DNA from 4 places in the Bacillus sp. URHA0034 genome. Region 4 is predicted to be linked to each of the others. Evidence: predicted binding sites of a transcription regulator. Region 4 holds the regulator's gene; each other region holds the start of a gene.

Region 1 (2,206 bases), 470 kb from region 4:
GGACCAAAGGAGTCCAAGGAAATTCCTGTCGAGCTGCAAGTTGACCCTAAGGTGTTTAAACAGAAGATTCATGATGGTTTTCTTCAGCTCGAGGCTGGGTCAGAGTTGATTCAAATTCCTTATCTGTATGTGCTCGAGGAGCCGGGATATCCACGGGTGATGGGTTTTGATTTTGCGTATGGCGATCGCCCGGGTGAATACCGTTATGAGGTGTACCTGCCGGGTGGTGCCGAGGAATTTGGGATTGCTTTGTTTAATCCGGATGATTACCGTTTTGTCGGCTTTTTAGATACGGAAACAAATGTGAAAAAAGGACAGTTGCGCAAGGTGATTCGAAAAGAGCAGCTCCCGGCAGCGGGTACCTATCTAATAAAGATATTTGCCAAGAAGGCAGGGAAAGAGGATTTCATCGAAAGGATGATTATGATCGATAAGATGGAGGAATAGTGTCAGAGGGCTGGAGCACAAAAAAAGCTCCAGCTATTTTAATGTAGTGATGACCCATTTTTCAGGCTGTCCGTTTTGATGAAATAAAGGGTCGTTTTTCTACCAAATACTAGACAATAAAAAAATATTTTATTAGAATTAGATTAAAATTTGATTAAAAGTTCACAAAATGGACACAAATTAGCCAAAAAAAATACAAAAATTACAATACAATAAAAGAGGTAACAAAGGTGTCAAACATTCAGAAATTATTAATAGTAGATTGTGGTATAATTCACGTAAATTCATTGACATTGACAAGTGGCTATTGTATGCTAACTAAGGGTATCAATGATAGGGTTTTCATGTCGAATTATCTATATAAAGATAGTTTTTATGGAATGAATTTGTCACCTGCCCGTTTAACATTCTCTGCAGAGTGAGGATGTGACTATATGCGTCAAAATAACCGCAACCCATTCCAAGCAATGGCGTTAATGTCTGCGATTGTCTCCCAGTTAGTCGGCTCCATTCTCATCGGTATTTTTGCTGGCAGATGGCTCGACCGGCATTGGGGTACAGAACCAATTTTCTTAATAATCGGACTGCTTTTGGGACTGGCAGCGGGGACATATTCTATGCTTCTTTCAATCCGCCATTTCTATTCAGGAGATAAACAATAATGCCAGATTTCAGAGTCATGTACAACAGGCAAAAGAAATGGATATTCTACTTGCTGGCCATTTATGTTCTTGGCTGGGGCTTCACTTCGTACCATACGATCTTTCTAGGGTTGATATTGGGGACATGCTTTGGTTTTCTTAACCTTTTACTGCTGGTAAGGAAGACTGAGAAGTTCGATAAACAAGTATCAGCGGGGAAAAAACCCCGATCGCTAGGTTCCTTATCAAGGATGGCGACAGCGGGTATTGGCGCAGCAATTGCCATAAAGTACCCGGAATATTTTAATATTTTTACTTACGTGATAGGACTAATGACATCCTATATTGTCATTATGATAGATTATTTCTACAATGCAATACATGTACACAAAAAGGGGAAGTGAGGTGAGTACATATGGAACATAAAACTCCTGAGTTTGAATTCTTGGGGTTATGGTTTAATGGCGCTAACGTTTTAATGATCACTGTAGCAAGTGTCATTGTTTTTCTAATCGCCGTGCTTTCGACACGCAAGCTGGCAATGAAACCAACAGGGATGCAGAACTTCTTTGAATGGGTGATGGACTTCGTGAAAGGCATCATCAACAGCACGATGGATTGGAAGGATGGAGGAAGATTTCACATCCTTGGAATCACACTCATCATGTATATCTTTGTATCCAATATGTTAGGTTTGCCATTTTCAGTTGTGATTGATGGAACACTTTGGTGGAAATCACCAACAGCTGACCCAATCATAACATTAACTCTTGCTGTGATGATCTTGGGTCTGACCCATTATTACGGTGTAAAGTTAAAAGGTTTCAAAGGATATGCACAAGGCTTCTTCAGCCCGATGGGATTCCTGTTTCCATTAAAGATTATTGAAGAATTTGCCAACACATTAACACTTGGTCTGCGTCTCTACGGTAACATCTTCGCGGGTGAATTGCTGTTATCACTTTTAGCAGCAGGACTGGCCCACCAAGGAATTGCCGGTACCATCGCCGCAGTGCCGTTGACATTAGTATGGCAAGGTTTCTCTGTGTTTGTCGGCTCCATCCAGGCTTATATCTTTACAATGTTAACAATGGTTTACATGGCTCATAAAGTGAGTC
Region 2 (2,206 bases), 2.2 Mb from region 4:
ACCAAACTTCAACCACTCCCAATTATGGAGATCCTCTGGTAATTCATTATGCACGGTTTGCACCGTATTGATCGCCCAGAACTTGGCTTTATGCTGATTTGAAAGTTCCAGCATCCATTTTATATGTTCAGGATCTACGAGGTTTCTCTCGACTAATTCCCGATTTTCATCCCAAATCTCACTGCCATTTACGGTTACCAAATAGGAGTCAAGCTCTAAGTCATCTGCATGGTCACGGCAGGTTAACAAGGAACGTCCGGTACTTAGGACAACGTTAACCCCTTTTTCCTTTGCAGACTTAATGGCTTGACGATTGGCTGGTGAAATACGTCCTTTGTTGTTTAATAAAGTTCCATCCATATCCAGAGCAACTAGCTTAATCTCAACATCGTTTTTGAAGTTTTCCATTACTGTCATAAACTCCCTTCTCCCATGTTCTGTTAATAAGATACCACTATTAAGAGCTTGATTTCAAAAATGATCATCTATTGGTTGACATAATATAATTATCTTAATAAAAAAATCCCTGCTTTCCAGCAGGAATTTTCCTCTTAATGATGGTGATGATGTCCACCTTTTGATGGATTCGTAATCAGCCACTCTTCATTAGGAACATGGAAAAATTGGATCCAGATATCGTCTAGGTATTCATCATTTTTATCGAGAATGAAATCTATATCCTTATCAGATTTCACTACTGCGTCATTTTCAGTTGGTGTATCAAGCTTCAAATCATAATGGGCATGATCTCCGTGCACACTTGTCACAAAGACACGAAATAGTTTGCCCTCCGTCCCATCCTCTGCTAACATTTTTTTCAATGCTTTTGCCGCATGTCGATTAACTTTTACCTTCATTCTTTTGCTCTCCTCTATTATGTATTCTCTTTTATTATCCCACGATAGATTCAAAATAGACAGTTTTAACTGTTAAATGAGTTATTATGCAGGTAAATTGGCAATTCATTTACTTGTTTCCATTCCATTTCCATATTAGCATTTTAAATCCTTAACAAATTTGTCACAACTTTTTCAAAAAACCTATATAAACATTATGGCGAAATTGTTAATATTGTGTTAGCAAATTTGTTCTGCTAATGAATATTAGTTAAGAATTAATTCAAATTCAATTACTTGTATTTTCGAAGTAAATGTATTATTCTATTGAAGTTTGTGAATACATTCACGTTGGAATTGTGAACAAATGAACAAATATTTTTGGAGGGAAATACAAACATGCTTAAAAAGAACTATATTGTTCCACTTTTGGCTTTATTGCCTGTGCTGCTCCTTAGCGGTTGTGATTCAAAAATGCTTGTTTTTGATCCAAAAGGGCCCGCAGCAAGAGAAATTCTTGACTTAATTAACTGGTCATTAGTCTTTATGGCACTTGTGGTCGTTGTTGTATTTGGTTTATTCGGATATATCGTTTGGAAATACCGTGCAACAGCTGCGAATAAAGACTATGAGCCCCCAGAGGAACACGGCAGTACCAAATTAGAGTTGATTTGGACTTTTATTCCAATTCTAATCGTTATTGCCCTCACGATTCCGACAGTAAAAACAATTTACAAGCTTGAAAAGGTTCCGGCTGGGTATGAAAATAAAAAGCCGATTACGATTAACGTGACATCAGCTGACTGGAAGTGGATTTTTAGTTATCCGGAACAAGGAATTGAAACTGTCAATTATGTGAACATTCCCGCTGGTACACCTGTTAGGTTTAAATTGACTTCTGCCGGTACAATGCAATCTTTCTGGGTTCCGCAATTAGGCGGTCAGAAGTATACCATGAATAAAATGGAAACTGAATTGTATCTTACTGCCGATGAAGTTGGAGAGTACTTAGGAAGAAACACGAACTTTAACGGAAGAGGCTATGCTGATATGGAGTTTACCGTTGAGGCTAAGTCTACAAAAGACTTTCAAAAATGGGTTAAAGATGTAAAATCTAAGGCTCCTAAATTAACAGAGAAAAAATACGACGAATTACTGAAACCAACCCATTTAGGACGTGAAACCTTCGTCGGTACCCATCTGCAATGGATTGACCATGGACAAATGAACTCAAAAACTTATACGAATCCAAAATTATATGAAGTCCATGGGGTAAAAGGTCAAATCTTTAAGGATGAAGAGCCTTCTACCGAGACATCAAAAAACACATCGGATAGCTCGAAAGATAATTCAAATGGAGGTGAACAATG
Region 3 (2,206 bases), 2.6 Mb from region 4:
GGATTACGCAGGGAAAAGGTTTTTAATCGACCCAATGTTAGCGGAAAAGGGAACTTACCCTCCTTTCCCTAATTCACCAAGACAAGAACAAAATAATCCTTTGATAGGTTTACCAACATCCATTGACAACATTATTAATAATATCGATGCTGTTATCGTTACTCATCTTCATTTAGATCATTGGGACGATGCTGCTAAAGAAGCATTGCCAAAAGAGATCAAAATATTTGCCCAAAATGAAGAAGATGCAACAGAAATTCGAAATGCTGGGTTCCAAAATATAGAGGTCTTACATGAGGATACAGTCTTTGAGGGTATCAAATTAATCAAAACTAAAGGCGAACATGGAAGAGGCGAAATTTTAAAACTTGCTGGTTCAGTATGTGGTGTTGTTTTCAAACACTCAACAGAGAAAACTTTATATGTAGCTGGTGATACCGTATGGTATGATGCAGTTCAAAAAGTAATCGATACACACAAACCTGAAATTATTGTAGTGAATGCTGGGGATAATCAATTCTTTGAAGGCGGATCTTTAGTCATGGGTAAAGATGATGTCTATGAAGTGTATAAGGCTGCGCCTGACGCAAAAATTATTGCTGTTCATATGGAAGCAGATAAACCATTGGGCATTGTCCAGAGAAGAATTAAAGAGCTTTATTAATGAAAGAGGAATCTCCACAAATGTTTTAGTACCAAATGACGGAGAATCATACATATTTTAGATAAAAGATTCCTCTTAATTGAAGATTCGCACCCGTAACTCTGAGTGTAGTATTTTACAAAGTTAGTAAAGAAAAATTAATAAAAGTAATCTTATTCTATTATTGATAATGGTACTTTTTGGATATTATACTAGAGGTGAATGCACTATTTTAAAATGAAGGGAGATTTACCATGGAGGTAACATTTACAGTAAGCAAATGGGATGAAAAGCCAGTAGAAGACACTAGAAAAGAATTCCCTATTAATATTGCCCATGTCGAATATGATATTAAGGGTGAATTAACAGGAAAAGCTTTTGTTGAATATTTATTATTTTATATAGACTCTACTTTAGATGATGGTCACTTAGCTACTTCGAAAATTTCCGGATTTCTGCATTTTGAAGGAAGCTACAAGGGAAAACATGGGACATTCACGGCTTTAGAGCAAGGAATATTTGATAAAGGAAATCTAGCTTCTCCAGGAACAATCATCAAGGCAACCGGTGACTTTGAAGGCTTGAAAGGGTCTTATAACTATAAGTTTGCAGGTGAAACCAGTAAGATGATTCTAGACTTTAAATTCTAACAAAACAGTAAAAAAAGGGCATTTCTGTACTACCTGGAATGTCCTTTTCGTCGAAAGATCTTCTTTAACTATTCTCCCACGTTACTTCAATAAGGATTGAACCTTTAAAGCAACTTCTTTCGGTTTAACCTCAATAGATGATAACCTTTCAATGTCTATCCACATTGGCAAATACGTTCCTCTGCCTCTATTCTCGTCTGTGAACTCTTCGCCTTGTCCAGTTCCGAAAGTTCCATCAATGATTTCAGACAGATAAAAGTATTGAGTTCCATTAAATTCAACTTCTGCAATGCATTCGTTAATGATAACCTCAACTCCCAATTCTTCTAGGGCTTCTCTTTTAGCAGCTTTTTCAGGTGTCTCACCTTCTTCAATTCCACCTCCTGGAAATACATAGTATATAGAATCTTCTATAACTCTTTTTATAAGTCCAACCTTTTTATCTTTTATTAATACGACTGAACTTCTATTTCTCACAAGTACTCCCCCATTTTTTACTTCAACAGCCATTCTTCTTTAGGAAGAGTATCACCCTGTTAGCTTAAGTACAATAATTCACATCTCACAATTGGAATAATAAAAAAGTGATTTCAACTAAAGAATTACATTTCCCAATCCTTTAAAAGTCCCCAAGTAATAGTAGGGTTTCCTTTTAAAGACCACATTGAACCTACATAAAGATTCTCAGTAAATTTCCCTATTTCATTGTAGTGTTTAACTATTCAATCGTGGTGGCAGAGACATTTTGGCTAGGAATATCTTTATTACCAACCCACGCTAACGAACCTTCATCACTTTCCATTAACCTAATATTTTTTGATACATTTCCAATGAACACATATTGAATTCGAATTTCTTGATTTTCCTTAATTCTATGTACAATATATCTAAGTTTTAGATTTTCTATGTAATC
Region 4 (2,206 bases):
TTATAATAATTTAGCTTTTATTTCTTCCATACATGTCATCATTGATAATACAGTGACCACTTTTGTTCCGGGTTCAAAATGAAAGGCCTCTGCATTAATCAGCAGCAGGCAAGAGGAAACGCCAAGCTTTCTTGTTATCACTAATTCACACTTCCTCTGTTTGATCAGCTGCGTATTGTCCTTTAAGACTTGAAGCAGCATTTTACCTTCATCTAAATTTATTTCCCCAGACTGTAAAAGTTTCTCTAATACATAAACTTCGAGCATTCTTGAAAAGGTAAACTGATGACTGCCTTTATCCATTTCCAAATAAATATCCATAACAGATGGTGAAACAATGTTACGTTTTATGAGGTCATCCTTTTCCAGCTTTAAATCACTAATATTAGGTGAAAACATATCTGCTAATTCATCCAAAGACAAATTATCCTTCATGGTCTGGATTTTATTAATCCGCTCTAAAATCTTTTCTTTTGGAAAGAACGTTTCCTGTCCTGTGAACGTGGATTTTCGGATAAACCACTCTTCCGGGATCAGATCCTTCCGCTTCCATCGATACAGCTGGCCGTAAGAAATACCGGCAAGATCCAGCAGCTCCTTTTTAGAAATTAACTCGTCGCTCATTTTAGATAACCCCTTTCTAAAATAGAATGTAACATAACACTGTTACGTTTGTAAAGAGACAAAAAAAGTGTTTCACTAATTTTTGTTAGTAAAACACCCTTTTATCATTATTCTTCTATTTCTTCTGTTGGATAATGTTTTAAGAAATAAACTAAAGACTGTAATTCCACTGCCAAGTCGATGTGATGAACTCTAATCGATGCAGGGACATTTAATCGTGCGGGCGTGAAGTTCAAAATCCCTTTTACTTCGGCTTTTGCCAGCCTGTCGGTAATCACTTGGGCAACAGGGGCTGGAACCGTAAGAATGACAACGGATATCTTTTGCTCTAAGAGCACCTTTTCGAGATCATCCATGTGATAAACAGGAACCTCCCGAACTTTTGCACCCATCTTTTCCGGATCGACATCAAAGGCAACCTCTATTTTGGTATTATTGTTTTTTAAAAAATTATAGTTCAAAAAGGCTGTTCCTAGATTACCAACCCCAATTAACGCAACCTTTGTTAGTTCATCTTGATCAAGTGTCTTACGGAAAAAGGTTAACAAATAATTGACATTGTAGCCGTACCCTTTCTTCCCCAAGGCCCCAAAGTATGAAAAATCTCGGCGAATCGTTGCACTGTCTACCTTTACCGCTTCACTTAGTTCCGCAGACGAAACTCTTTGTTTCCCGGAAGTATGCAGATTTTTTAAAAACCGATAATAGAGGGGCAGCCGTTTTGCTGTCGCCTGTGGTATCTTCATCGTTTCATTGCTCATAATCTCCCACACCCCATTCCAAAAATGTAAATATTACTTAACTTGTTCCGTTCTTTTAAAGTCTCCGTTTTTTCCGCCTGTTTTCTCAACTAAGTATGTCGGTCCAATGATCATACCTTTATCTACTGCTTTGCACATATCATAAACGGTTAAAGCGCAAATTGATGCCGCTGTGAGCGCTTCCATTTCAACACCTGTATTTCCTTTTGTTTTAACGGCTGCAGCAATATGCAATTGATGGCTCTCATTTTGGCCTTTTTCCCATGAAAAGGATATATTGACCCCTGTTAGTGGAATCGGGTGACACATTGGAATAATGTCCCATGTTTTTTTCGCAGCCATTACCGCTGCTACTTGTGCGACCGCTAAAACATCGCCTTTTTTCATTTCATGGTTTGATATCTTTTGAAAGATTTCATCACTTACAGTAATACTCGAATGAGCAAGAGCCGTTCGTGCGGTTTCGGGTTTGTCACTAACGTCCACCATTTTAGCTCTGCCTTCGTCATTGAAATGCGTAAATTCTGCCATAAAAAAATCCCCCTACGAAAAAATAATACACTATTTTTACCACAATGTGTGTGAAACTTTGAACGAATATGTATTTTTTCTTGAAAAAAGTGCCATAAATCCTCACTTTATTGCCGACCTTACGCTAATACGGTACACTATTTATATAGTAAAGACTGATTTGCTGCTTATATAAGTGAAAGGTTTCACTTTAAAGATGAAATGGGAATACAGCTTTTGTCTTATATTACCATGCGACATAATCCTTACGTTTTGTTTTTTTAATAGAGGTGAATATAAATGATTTTACT

Evidence for each region. Region 4 encodes Rex, which represses fermentation and respiration genes when NADH is low (regulators of the CRP and FNR family bind a similar motif). Its sites were predicted from a motif close to TTGTGAAATATTTCACAA; they were not measured.
Region 1: the regulator Rex is predicted to act here: its motif matches at 710-727, upstream of ACZ9EE_RS16990 (AtpZ/AtpI family protein).
Region 2: the regulator Rex is predicted to act here: its motif matches at 1,171-1,188, upstream of qoxA (cytochrome aa3 quinol oxidase subunit II).
Region 3: the regulator Rex is predicted to act here: its motif matches at 768-785, upstream of ACZ9EE_RS02685 (DUF3224 domain-containing protein).

Annotation. Positions count from the first base shown of each region.
Region 1 covers NZ_JBWCDK010000002.1:3,106,212-3,108,417, forward strand. The annotation lists gene ACZ9EE_RS16985 (S8 family serine peptidase) at 1-447, shown strand, start outside; gene ACZ9EE_RS16990 (AtpZ/AtpI family protein) at 882-1,109, shown strand; gene ACZ9EE_RS16995 (ATP synthase subunit I) at 1,109-1,492, shown strand; gene atpB (F0F1 ATP synthase subunit A) at 1,504-2,206, shown strand, end outside.
Region 2 covers NZ_JBWCDK010000002.1:431,457-433,662, forward strand. The annotation lists gene ACZ9EE_RS04460 (Cof-type HAD-IIB family hydrolase) at 1-408, opposite strand, end outside; gene ACZ9EE_RS04465 (iron-sulfur cluster assembly accessory protein) at 552-857, opposite strand; gene qoxA (cytochrome aa3 quinol oxidase subunit II) at 1,236-2,206, shown strand, end outside; gene qoxB (cytochrome aa3 quinol oxidase subunit I) at 2,204-2,206, shown strand, end outside.
Region 3 covers NZ_JBWCDK010000002.1:83,882-86,087, forward strand. The annotation lists partial or broken gene ACZ9EE_RS02680 (MBL fold metallo-hydrolase) at 1-725, shown strand, start outside; gene ACZ9EE_RS02685 (DUF3224 domain-containing protein) at 898-1,293, shown strand; gene ACZ9EE_RS02690 (NUDIX hydrolase) at 1,375-1,803, opposite strand.
Region 4 covers NZ_JBWCDK010000002.1:2,638,922-2,641,127, forward strand. The annotation lists gene ACZ9EE_RS14615 (YhbD family protein) at 1-624, opposite strand; gene ACZ9EE_RS14620 (redox-sensing transcriptional repressor Rex) at 732-1,385, opposite strand; gene moaC (cyclic pyranopterin monophosphate synthase MoaC) at 1,419-1,916, opposite strand; gene ACZ9EE_RS14630 (ABC-F family ATP-binding cassette domain-containing protein) at 2,196-2,206, shown strand, end outside.